DNA from 3 places in the Micromonospora sp. NPDC047521 genome. Region 1 is predicted to be linked to each of the others. Evidence: riboswitches for the same ligand, from Rfam matches in the RefSeq annotation. Region 1 holds a riboswitch; each other region holds the start of a gene.
What was found. Region 1 has a riboswitch for cyclic di-AMP ahead of ACZ6N8_RS06305 (C40 family peptidase). Riboswitches for the same ligand answer to the same signal wherever they lie in the genome.
Positions count from the first base shown of each region.

Region 2: linked by a shared signal. The riboswitch ahead of ACZ6N8_RS28930 (transglycosylase family protein) and the one ahead of ACZ6N8_RS06305 (C40 family peptidase) in region 1 are both predicted to bind cyclic di-AMP.
Region 3: linked by a shared signal. The riboswitch ahead of ACZ6N8_RS08675 (coiled-coil domain-containing protein) and the one ahead of ACZ6N8_RS06305 (C40 family peptidase) in region 1 are both predicted to bind cyclic di-AMP.

Region 1 covers NZ_JBVJGN010000002.1:503,210-506,471, reverse strand. Annotated here, with positions in the region: gene ACZ6N8_RS06310 (N-acetylmuramoyl-L-alanine amidase) at 1-1,020, opposite strand, end outside; cyclic di-AMP (ydaO/yuaA leader) riboswitch at 1,256-1,392, shown strand; gene ACZ6N8_RS06305 (C40 family peptidase) at 1,406-2,446, shown strand; gene ACZ6N8_RS06300 (pyridoxamine 5'-phosphate oxidase family protein) at 2,616-3,173, shown strand; gene ACZ6N8_RS06295 (zinc metalloprotease) at 3,242-3,262, opposite strand, start outside.
Region 2 covers NZ_JBVJGN010000020.1:37,549-40,810, reverse strand. Annotated here, with positions in the region: gene htpG (molecular chaperone HtpG) at 1-248, shown strand, start outside; gene ACZ6N8_RS28935 (ThuA domain-containing protein) at 334-987, shown strand; cyclic di-AMP (ydaO/yuaA leader) riboswitch at 1,142-1,312, shown strand; gene ACZ6N8_RS28930 (transglycosylase family protein) at 1,311-1,985, shown strand; gene ACZ6N8_RS28925 (hypothetical protein) at 2,060-2,419, opposite strand; gene dinB (DNA polymerase IV) at 2,526-3,262, opposite strand, start outside.
Region 3 covers NZ_JBVJGN010000003.1:222,781-226,042, forward strand. Annotated here, with positions in the region: gene ACZ6N8_RS08670 (hypothetical protein) at 1-645, opposite strand, end outside; gene ACZ6N8_RS08675 (coiled-coil domain-containing protein) at 766-1,830, opposite strand; cyclic di-AMP (ydaO/yuaA leader) riboswitch at 1,836-1,967, opposite strand; gene ACZ6N8_RS08680 (cation diffusion facilitator family transporter) at 2,110-3,027, opposite strand; gene ACZ6N8_RS08685 (HelD family protein) at 3,137-3,262, opposite strand, start outside.

The DNA of each region.
Region 1 (3,262 bases):
CCAGCCGACGTCCTTGGTCTTCACGTGCTGGGCGATGTGCCCGTCCACCGATCGCAGCGAGTAGTGCCAGCTCACGTACGTCGGGTCCTGGACGAGCTTCAGCGTGGTCGCCCAGCTCGCCTCGGTGTCGTGGATGACGATGTACTCGATCTTCTGCCGGGCGGGCCGGTCGGAGAGGTCGTGGTTGCCGTAGTCGCCGTCGCCGAACGCCTGGTAGGGCGCCGGGATCCACTCGCAGGAGATGGTGCGGGGGCACTCCAGCCCGTCCGGGCGGGCGAGGCGACGCAGACCCAGCCGGTCCAGCCAGGAGCGCTCCGGTCGTACCGCGCTGGCCGGCAGCGTGATCCGCTGGCCGTCGTCGGTCACCCGGGACTCGCCGGCGCTGATCGTGGTGAAGACCTCGTCGGCGAAGGCCGCCGCGGCGTCGGCGCTGTCCGCGCCGGCGTAGCGGGCCACCGCGCCGTACCAGGTGGCCGGGTCGGTGCCGGCTCCGACCGGGGCACCCAACTCCCGCTGGTACGACGCGAGCAGCGCCGCCCCGCCACGGATGTTGGCGTTCGGGTCGGTACGCAGCGACTCGGGTGCGGCGCCGGTCAGCGCGGCGGCGGCGTCCACGGTCTGCAACGCGGCCGGGGGTGGCGCGGGGTCCTCGGCGGGTGGGGTCGCGGGTGCCAGCGCGGGCCGGGAGTCGTCGCCGCGCGGGTCCTCGGTGCCGGTGTCGTGGTGGCCGCGTCCGGGCAGGGCGGCGACGTGGCGGGCGTCGGTCAGGTGCATCGGGCCGTAGCCGCCGCTGGTGCTCGGTGTGCCGCCGTTGCTGTCCCAGCGGGACTCCAGGTAGGAGACACCGAGCAGCACGGTGGTCGGCACGCCGTACTCGGTCGCCGCGGCGGCGTACTGCTGCTGGCGGTCGGGGGCGGGCGCCGCTGCGGCGCCGGCGGGTGGCGGTATCGCGGTCGAGGCGGCGACCACGGCGGCGGCGAGCAGGGCGAGCCGGCCGGCGGACAGGGTTGGACGGTGCATCGAACCCCCCAGATTTGCGCGGATGAAGGTGAGGTCACCTTCGCGCCGCCCGGGAGCCTGCGTCAATACCTTTCCATCTGTCGAAGTCTTCGGAAAGAAATCTTCGCGTACGCCCCGTGACTCTCTCCAATCGGTACGGAGTGTCACGGCCGCACGGGTTGCGGATCGGTAACGGGCGTCTCTACTCTGGTCATTTGTCGGCCCGACAGCAGGTCCGCCCAGCCCGGGCGGTAACGGACCGACACCGCCGAGTCGCTTCCGAGCGAACCGGGGACCCACGTCCCCCCGGGGTGAATCCGCAGCCACTGCGGTAGGGCGCCAACTTCCCGCCCGAACCCGTCAGCTAACCCGGTAGGCGGTCAGGAAGAAGGAGAACGGAACCCCGGTGGCACTCCATGCCCCGCGGCCGTCGTCCGAGCGGTCGGCGCCAGCCGGCCCGACGTCGATCGTGCCGCGCCCACGCTGGTCCCGCTTCACCACCGCTCTCGCCGCACTGGCCGGCGTCGCCGTCGTCCTGACCGGCAGCGCCACCGCGGCCCACGCCGACCCGTCGGTCGCCGAGATCGAACGCCAGATCGACGCCGACTGGAACAAACTCGAACCGATCATCGAACGGCACAACGCCACCCGGATCGACCTCGCCGCCAAGCGCAGGCAGGCCGACGCGTTGGCCGCCCAGATCGCCCCGCTGGAGCGTCAGGTCGACGCCGCGATGGACAAGGTCAGCGCCCTGGCCGTGCGCGCGTACAAGGGCGAGAACGTCTCCACCGTCAACGCCGTGCTGGGCAGCCGGTCGCCGAGCGAGGTCGTCGGGCAGCTCGAAATGCTCGACCGTTTCGCGCACAACCAGCAGCAGGACGTCCGCGAGGTGGCCGACCTGCGCGACGAGTTGGCCGCGAAGAAGGCTCCGCTCGACGAGATGGTGTCCCAGCTGACCCGCACCGAGGCCCAGCTGGCGGCGAAGAAGAAGCAGATCAACGAGGAGATCGACCGCCTACAGAAGCTGCGCCTCAAGGTGTACGGCAACGGGGGCGGCGGCCCGCTGCGCCCCGCGCCCTGCCCGGCGAGCTACCCCGGCGGTGCTGCCGGCACGGCGGTGAAGTTCGCCTGCGCGCAGATCGGCAAGCCCTACGTGTGGGGGGCCGAGGGCCCGAACTCGTACGACTGCTCCGGGCTGATGCTCGCCGCGTGGGCGAAGGCCGGCGTGAGCCTGCCGCACAACGCCGCCGCGCAGAGCCGGGTCACGAAGAACGTCAGCCGGGCCGACCTGCGCCCCGGTGACCTGGTGTTCTACTACAGCGACATCCACCACGTCGGCATGTACGTCGGCAACGGCTGGGTGGTGCACGCCTCCCAGGCCGGTCAGCCGGTCAAGATGAAGAAGGTCGACGACGGCCCGATCCACAGCTACGGCCGCCCCGGCTGATCAGAGGTGACCGAAGGGCCCGTCGCGATCCGTTCGCGGCGGGCCCTCGTCGTTCTTGCCTCAGCGGGTCGGCCAGGTGCGCCAGTGCTGCCAGGCCCGGCTGGGATTCGGTGCCGGTGACCAGCGCGTCGAGGTCGCTGGTCGTACATTTGTTCGATAGAATGCCCACATGGCTTCCTGGTCCGAATTCGCCGCCGACGAGCCCCGACTCGCCGACGGGATCCGCGTTCTCCTCCAGCAGTACGGGCCGGGCTTCGGCTACCTGGCCACGGTCCGCGCCGACGGCGGGCCCCGGGTCCATCCGGTTTCCCCGGTCATCACCGACGAGGGCTTGTTCTGCTTCGTCATCGACTCCCCGAAGCGCCGTGACCTCGAACGGGACGGCCGTTACGCGCTGCACTCGTTCCCGCCTGAGGAGAGCGACGACGAGGCGTACGTGGCGGGTCACGCCCGACCGGTGACCGACCCCGCCCAGCTGGCCCGGTTGGCCCAGGGTGCCCGGGCCGAGCCGCACGCCGACTGGCGGCTGTTCGAGTTCACCGTCGACGTGGCGATGTTGACCCGCCGCGAGCAGCCCGTCGCGGGCATTCCGGGTTACGCGCCGGGCCGGCCGGCCGTGCAGGTCTGGCTCGATCCGCACGCTCCGCCGGTGGCTGCCGCGCCTGTCGCCGTACCGCCGGCGCGGCCGACCCGTCGCAGCCGTGACGTGCAGTGCACGGCCGCCTGACCACGGCCAGAAAGACGCCGGTGCCGGCTCCGTCGTGACGGAGCCGGCACCGGGTGTACGCGGAGAAGCTACGCGGCGCGGTAGGCGTT
Region 2 (3,262 bases), on a different contig from region 1:
CGCTGGAGAAGATGTACCGGGCGATGGGGCACGAGATTCCGTCCACCAAGCGGATCCTGGAGATCAACCCGGGTCATCCGCTGGTCGCCGGGCTGCGCAAGGCCCACGAGCAGGGCGACTCCTCCGAAACCCTGACCGAGACGGCCGAGCTGCTGTACGGCCTGGCGGTGCTCGCCGAGGGCGGCGAACTGGCCGACCCGGCCCGCTTCACCCGGACGCTCGCCGACCGGCTGGCCCGCACCCTGTAGTCGCTCCGACCGGCGGGGCACCCGGCAGGGGCCCCGCCGGTACGCGACCCTGACCTCTGCCCGAACGTCGATTCCGGGAGGGCCCGTGCCTGTCGGCACAGTGATCTTCAGCGGCCAGGGGCCGCACGGCGACCCCTGGCACCCGTTGGCGCAGACCAGCGCCATCCTCGCGGACATGATCGGTGGTGCCGCCGTCGTGACGTCCGTCGACCGGCTCGCTACCGCGCTCGACGGTGCCCGACTGCTGGTGGTGAACGCGAGCGCCGACCGGTCCTCCCCGGTCCCCGACGACGCGCTCTTCGGGCTCGTTCTCGACGGCTTCCTGGCCGGCGGCGGCAACCTGCTCGCCGTCCACAGCGCGACCCTCGCGTTCCCCCGGGTGCCGAGCTGGCGTGCCACGATCGGCGCCGCCTGGGAGCACGGCCGTTCGTTCCATCCGCCGATCGGTTCCAGTCTCATCCGGCGGACCGCCGTCGCGCATCCGATCACCGAAGGGCTCGGCGACATCGAGGTCTTCGACGAGCGCTACACCGACCTGGAACGGGTCGATGGCGTCCACATCGAGCCGCTCTACGGGCACCGGGAGGGCGGCGTCTTCCACCCGCTCGTCTGGGCCCGCACGGCAGGGGACAGCCGGATCGTCTACAGCGCCCTCGGCCACGACGGCCGGTCGTACGAGTCGCCAGGCCACGTCGAGCTGCTGCGTCGAATCGTCGCCTGGCTCCGCCCAGAGCGCTGATCGCAAACGGTCCATCGTGGTCACTGCACAGTGCCGCGAGGCCCGCAACCGGTGGGCGCAACGCGGAGCGCTGCCCGGTGAAGAACTTCACAGCGAGTGGGCGTTCGTCACCGACCGTGCCTAACGTCGGTCGGGTTCGCCACTGCGGACACCACGGCCGGCAACGCCAAATCCTGCCCCCGGTCGTCGGAACCCAGTCCACCGGGCAGGAGCGGGGGACCCAGGTTTTCCGGTGCACGTCACCTCGGGGTGAAGCCGCCACCGCGCGGCCGGGCTCCTCGGCCCGAACCCGACAGCTCACCTCGCCGGCGTGGAGGAAATTCATGACTTCTGCTCACACGCCCCGTCATCGACGGGTCACCACCCGCCGCCTCGCCGTCGGCACCCTTGCCGTCGGCGCGGTCACCGGTGCTGTCGCCCTCTTCGGCCCGGCCGCCCCGGCGCAGGCCGGCGTCAACTGGGACGCGATCGCCAAGTGCGAGTCCGGCGGCAACTGGAAGACCAACACCGGTAACGGTTACTACGGCGGGTTGCAGTTCTCGCAGAGCACCTGGGCCGGTTACGGCGGCAAGAAGTACGCCGCACGCGCCGACCTGGCCAGCCGCGGCGAGCAGATCGCCGTCGCCGAGAACGTGCTCGACGGGCAGGGCATCGGCGCTTGGCCGACCTGCGGCAAGAAGGGCGGCTCGTCGGGCGGCTCCGCCACCAAGTCAACGAAGTCCACCAAGTCAACGAAGTCGACCAAGTCAACGAAGTCGACGGAGTCGAGCTCGAAGCCCGGGCCGTCGCGCGGCGAGAAGCCGGCGACGCGCGACAACGAGCGCACCGCGCCCGCGGCGGGCGGCGAGACGTACACCGTCAAGCCGGGCGACACCCTGTCGGAGATCGCCGACCGCCAGCGCTCGACCGGCGGCTGGCAGGCGCTGTACGAGCGCAACCGGCAGCTGATCGGCGCCGACCCGGGTCTGATCTTCCCGGGTCAGCGGCTCAGCCTCTGACGCACGACGCATGACGCACGAACGCTCGGCCGGGTCACCGGCCGAGCGTTCGCGCGTGACGACGCGGGTCGCGGTCAGGCCGCGGTGGCGGACGCCCTCTGCTCCCGCTGCTGTGCGGGCAGCGGCCCGGCGTTGCGGCCCCAGCGCGGCGCGGTCCCGCCGGGCCAGCCGGGGCGGCTCTCGTCCCGTACGTCGTCGACTGTCATCTCGACCGACGTGGACTCGCCGCGGGCCAGCCGCAGCGAGTGCTCGGCGCCGGTGCGGGCCTCGCACGGCCACCCCTGGCCGGCGCACTGGAGATTGCGGCAGTGCCCCTCGTCGTCCGGCTCGTGGGCGCTCAGCACGTCGACCGCGAGCTGCCAGAGCAGTGGGTCGGTCACGTCGTGCGGACGCTCGACGCGACGGCTCGGTCGGTTGCTGGTGTCGTCGGACATCGTAGGGCCCCCCTCGTCAGGCTGTTCCCCTCAAGGGTCACCCGTGGGCGGTCGGCTAAACCGCCGACCTGCTGTGATGTGTCACCGATCGCAGGAAACGCGGCCATCAGTCGGGCAATAGCGGCATCTCGACGCCGGGATCGCGGCCGAGCAGCACCGCCCGGGTGAGGGCCGCCGATCCGAACCGGTCGCGGACCGCGTCGACCGCCGCGTCGAGGTCGGTGCCGGGGTCGGGTTGGAAGGGCAGCTCCGGCTGGACCGGGTTGTCGTCGAGGTTGCCCACCGAGACGCCGATCAGGGTCACGCCCCGCCTGTCGATCTCGGGCTGGGTCGCCCGCAGCAGCGCCCGTGCGGCGGCGAGCACCTGTGTGGTGTCCGCGGTCGCCTTGCCCACCGTGTGCGAGCGGGTGGCCCGCGTGTAGTCGCCGAAGCGCAGCCGCAGCACCACCGTGCGTCCGGCCCGTCCGGCGGCCCGCATCCGCCTGGTGACCCGGTCGACCAGGCCGGCGAGGATCGCGTCCAGCTCGGCCGCCGCGTGCGGGGCGCGGCTCAGCGCGTGCTGCGCCCCCATCGACCCACGCCTGCGGCCCACCTGCACCGGCCGGGGGTCACGGTTGTGGGCCAGAGCGTGCAGGTGCCGGCCCGCGCCCGCGCCGAGCAGCGAGACCAGCGCCGCCTCACCGAGCCGGGCCACGTCGCCGACCGTACGGATCCGGCGTTCGCGCAGCCTCGCGGCGGTGATCGGACCGACACCCCAGAGCCGCTCGACCGGCAGCGGATGCAGGAACGCCAGTTCGCCGTCGGGTGCGACCACCAGCAGCCCGTCCGGTTTCGCCACCCCGC
Region 3 (3,262 bases), on a different contig from region 1:
GCCGGCCGGTCCGGCGGGTCTGGCCGGTGCGGCGGGTCTGGCAGGCGCGCTGGGGCCGGCCGGTGCGGCCGGTCTGGCCGGTCTGGCAGGGGTGGCGGGGGTGGCAGGGCGTGCGCGGTCGGCGCGATCACGACCGGTGCGACCGGCGCGGGCGGTTTGGGCTGAGCTGGTGGGGCGGGCTGCGCGGGTGGGGCGGCGCCCCCAGGGCTTGTAGGTGGAGAGCACCGTCGCGATGATCATCAGGCTGGTCGAGACGGCGGGGGCGATCACCAGGTCGGCGCGGTCCCGGGCGGGCAGTGCGGCCCCCAGGGCTCCGGCGTGGCGCAGGTTCGGGGTGAGCAGGAACAGGACCAGCCCGACCATCACCGTGGTGAGCACGAGTTTGACGAGCACCCAGCGGTAGCGCAGCAGTCCCCAGGGGGTGAGGAGTGCGCTGGCCACGCCGATCAGCCAGACCAGCACGCTCAGCGGCGCGAACAGCACGGTGCCGAGCAGCGCGGTGACCGGGTAGACCGTGGCCGGGTCGGCGCCGCGCTGGACCGCCACGCCGAGAGTGAGCAGCACCAGGTCGGTGCCGAGCCAGCCGAGGGAGGTGACCAGGTGCAGGGTGAGCAGTGCCTTGCGGGCCGTGGGCGGAAGTCGCATGGGAACGATGCTGCCGCCGGGCCGCCGCCGGGTCGTCCGACAGTCGGCGACATCAGGGGTACGCCCGCTGACGTACCGGTGGCCGGCCCCCCGGTTCGGGGCGCCGGCCACGGGTGGGGGTCAGTACACCGACAGGTGCACGTGGTTGGTGTGGTCGCTGGACGGGTCGCCACCCGCCCCGCTGTACGACTTCCACCCGCTGCTGGGCAGCCAGATCTGCCGGTACCAGATCACGTACAGCACGGCGAGCCGGTCGGCGTTGCGGATGAAGTAGGCGGCCAGGTTGTTGCCGTACGTCTTGTCGCCGCCGGTGGCGTCACCGCCGAAGCCGTTCTTCTGCGCGGCGAAGTCGCAGGCCCGACCCTTCGGGTGTTCACCTGAGCCGCCGGAGCGGTGGCAGGAGACGTACCTGGTGAAGCCGGCGGCCTTTGCCTGGTTGAGCGCGTGCAGGGTCCGCGGGGTGATGCAGCCGCTGGCCGGGGTGGGGTCGTTGACGCTGCACGACTCCGAGGGCCAGGAGCCGTCGGAGTTACGCGGCGCGGCCGTGGCGTTCGCGCTGGACGTCCCCCGGTTGGAGCCGCTGTCGGAGGTGGTCTGCGGCTTGGGTGTGGTGGCCACGGTCAGGGCCCGTTCGGCCTGTTCCTTGCGCTTGGCCATCACGGCGACCTGCTTGCGCTGCTCGCGGATCTCGCCGTCCAGGGCGACCCGGGTGCGGGTGGCCTCGTCCTTGGTGGCGATCAGGTCGCGTAGCACCCGGTCCTCGTTGGCGGCGACCGCGTCCAGCGCGGCGGCCCGGTCCATGAAGCCTTCCGGGGTGTTGCTGTTGAGCAGCGCCGACATCGCGCCGAGGCGGCCGGTGCGGTAGGCGACGCCGGCGATCTCGCCGACCTTGCCGCTGCGGGCCTCCAGTTCGGCCTCGGTGGTCTTGAGCTGGGTGGTGAGCTGCTGCTGCCGCTGCACGGAGGTGTCCAGGGCGCGCTTGGCGTCCAGGTAGCCCTTGCTGGCGGCTTCCAGTTGGGCGCGGAGCGCGGGGGTGCCGCCCTCTTCGTCGCTGTCGGGTGCCGCGGCGGCCCGCTGGGTGGTCGGGGGAGCGGCCGCCGCCCCGGCCGGGAGTGCGACGCCGAGGGCGAGCATCGCGACGATCAGGGCCGCCAGGCGGGCGGCGGGTGGTCGTGCTGGTGCCACTACGCATGTCCTTCCGTCAGCCGCCGACCGGGTTAGCTGACGGGTTCGGGACGGAAGATCCCTACCGCTGACGCGGATGCACCCCAGGAACATGGTTCCCCGGTTCGCCCGCTCGGGCGATTAGGCGGCGGCCGCCACCGGCGCCGGGAGGGCGCCGCCTGGTGGAGGCCGGGACCGAGCCTACCGGGGCAGGTGGGGCGCTTGCAGCCGATGTGACGGACGGTGCGTGCGTCATGACCAAAAACTCGGGCAAATGCGAGCGTACTTCTCGAAAGGCGGTCACCATTCGACCGAGCCGCAGGCGCCGGGCGCGGCACCGGGCTCGATCTGGAGCGTCGCGTGTTCGATCCGGAAGTCGTCGTGCAGGGCGGTACGCGCCGCGCTGAGCACCGTGCCGACCTCCGCGCCGGGCGCCATGGTCAGGTGCGCGGAGGCCACCTCCATGCCCGAGGTGAGCGTCCAGACGTGCAGGTCGTGGACCTCGACCACGCCGGGCACTGCGGCGAGCCGGTCGTGTACGGCGGTGACCTGGAGGTGTTCCGGGGCGGCCTGCACGAGGATGCGGACGGCGGCCCGGCCGAGTCGCCACGTGCGCGGCAGGATGAACACGCCGATGGCGACCGCGACCAGCGGGTCGGCCCACCACCAGTCGGTGACCGTGATGAGCAGCGCCGCGCCGATCACGCCGACTGAGCCGAGGAGGTCGCCGAGGACCTCCAGGTACGCCCCCTGGAGGTTGATGCTCTCCCGCGCGCCGGCACGCAGCAGCGCGAAGGCGACCACGTTCGCGAGCAGGCCGAGTACGGCGACCGCGAGCATCGGGCCGGCCAGTACCTCGTGCGGGTCGCCGAACCGGCGGATCGCCTCGATCACCACGTAGACCGCCACGCCGGAGAGCAGGACGGCGTTGGCGAGTGCGGCGAGCACCTCTAGGCGGTAGAGGCCGAAGGTGCGCTGCGGGTCGCCTGTCGACCGGCGGGTGGCGGTGATCGCCGCGAGTGCCATGCCGATTCCGAGCACGTCGGTGAACATGTGCCCGGCGTCGGAGAGCAGAGCCAGCGAGCCGGTGCGGAAGGCCGCCACCGCCTCGACCACCATCAGGGCGGCGAGCAGCCCGAACGCTGCCCAGAGCCGTCCCCGGTGCTGGTGTGCGGCATTGGCGACCGACGCGTGGTGGTGGTCATGACCTGCGCCCACGAAACCCACCCTCCGCCGCCAGTCGGGACCCGGTCAAATGTATGCGCACATCGCTATGTGTGCAACTATACGGGCGGCACCCGCCCCGACGGTGCTCGTCGGGGCCCGATCAGCCGGTCGGGTCAACGGTGGTGAGCCGCTGCGTGGCCCGGGAGAGCGCCACGTAGAGCGTCCGTACCCCGGCACCCGGATCCGCCCGGATCTCGCTCGGGGCGACCAGCACCACCCCGTCGTA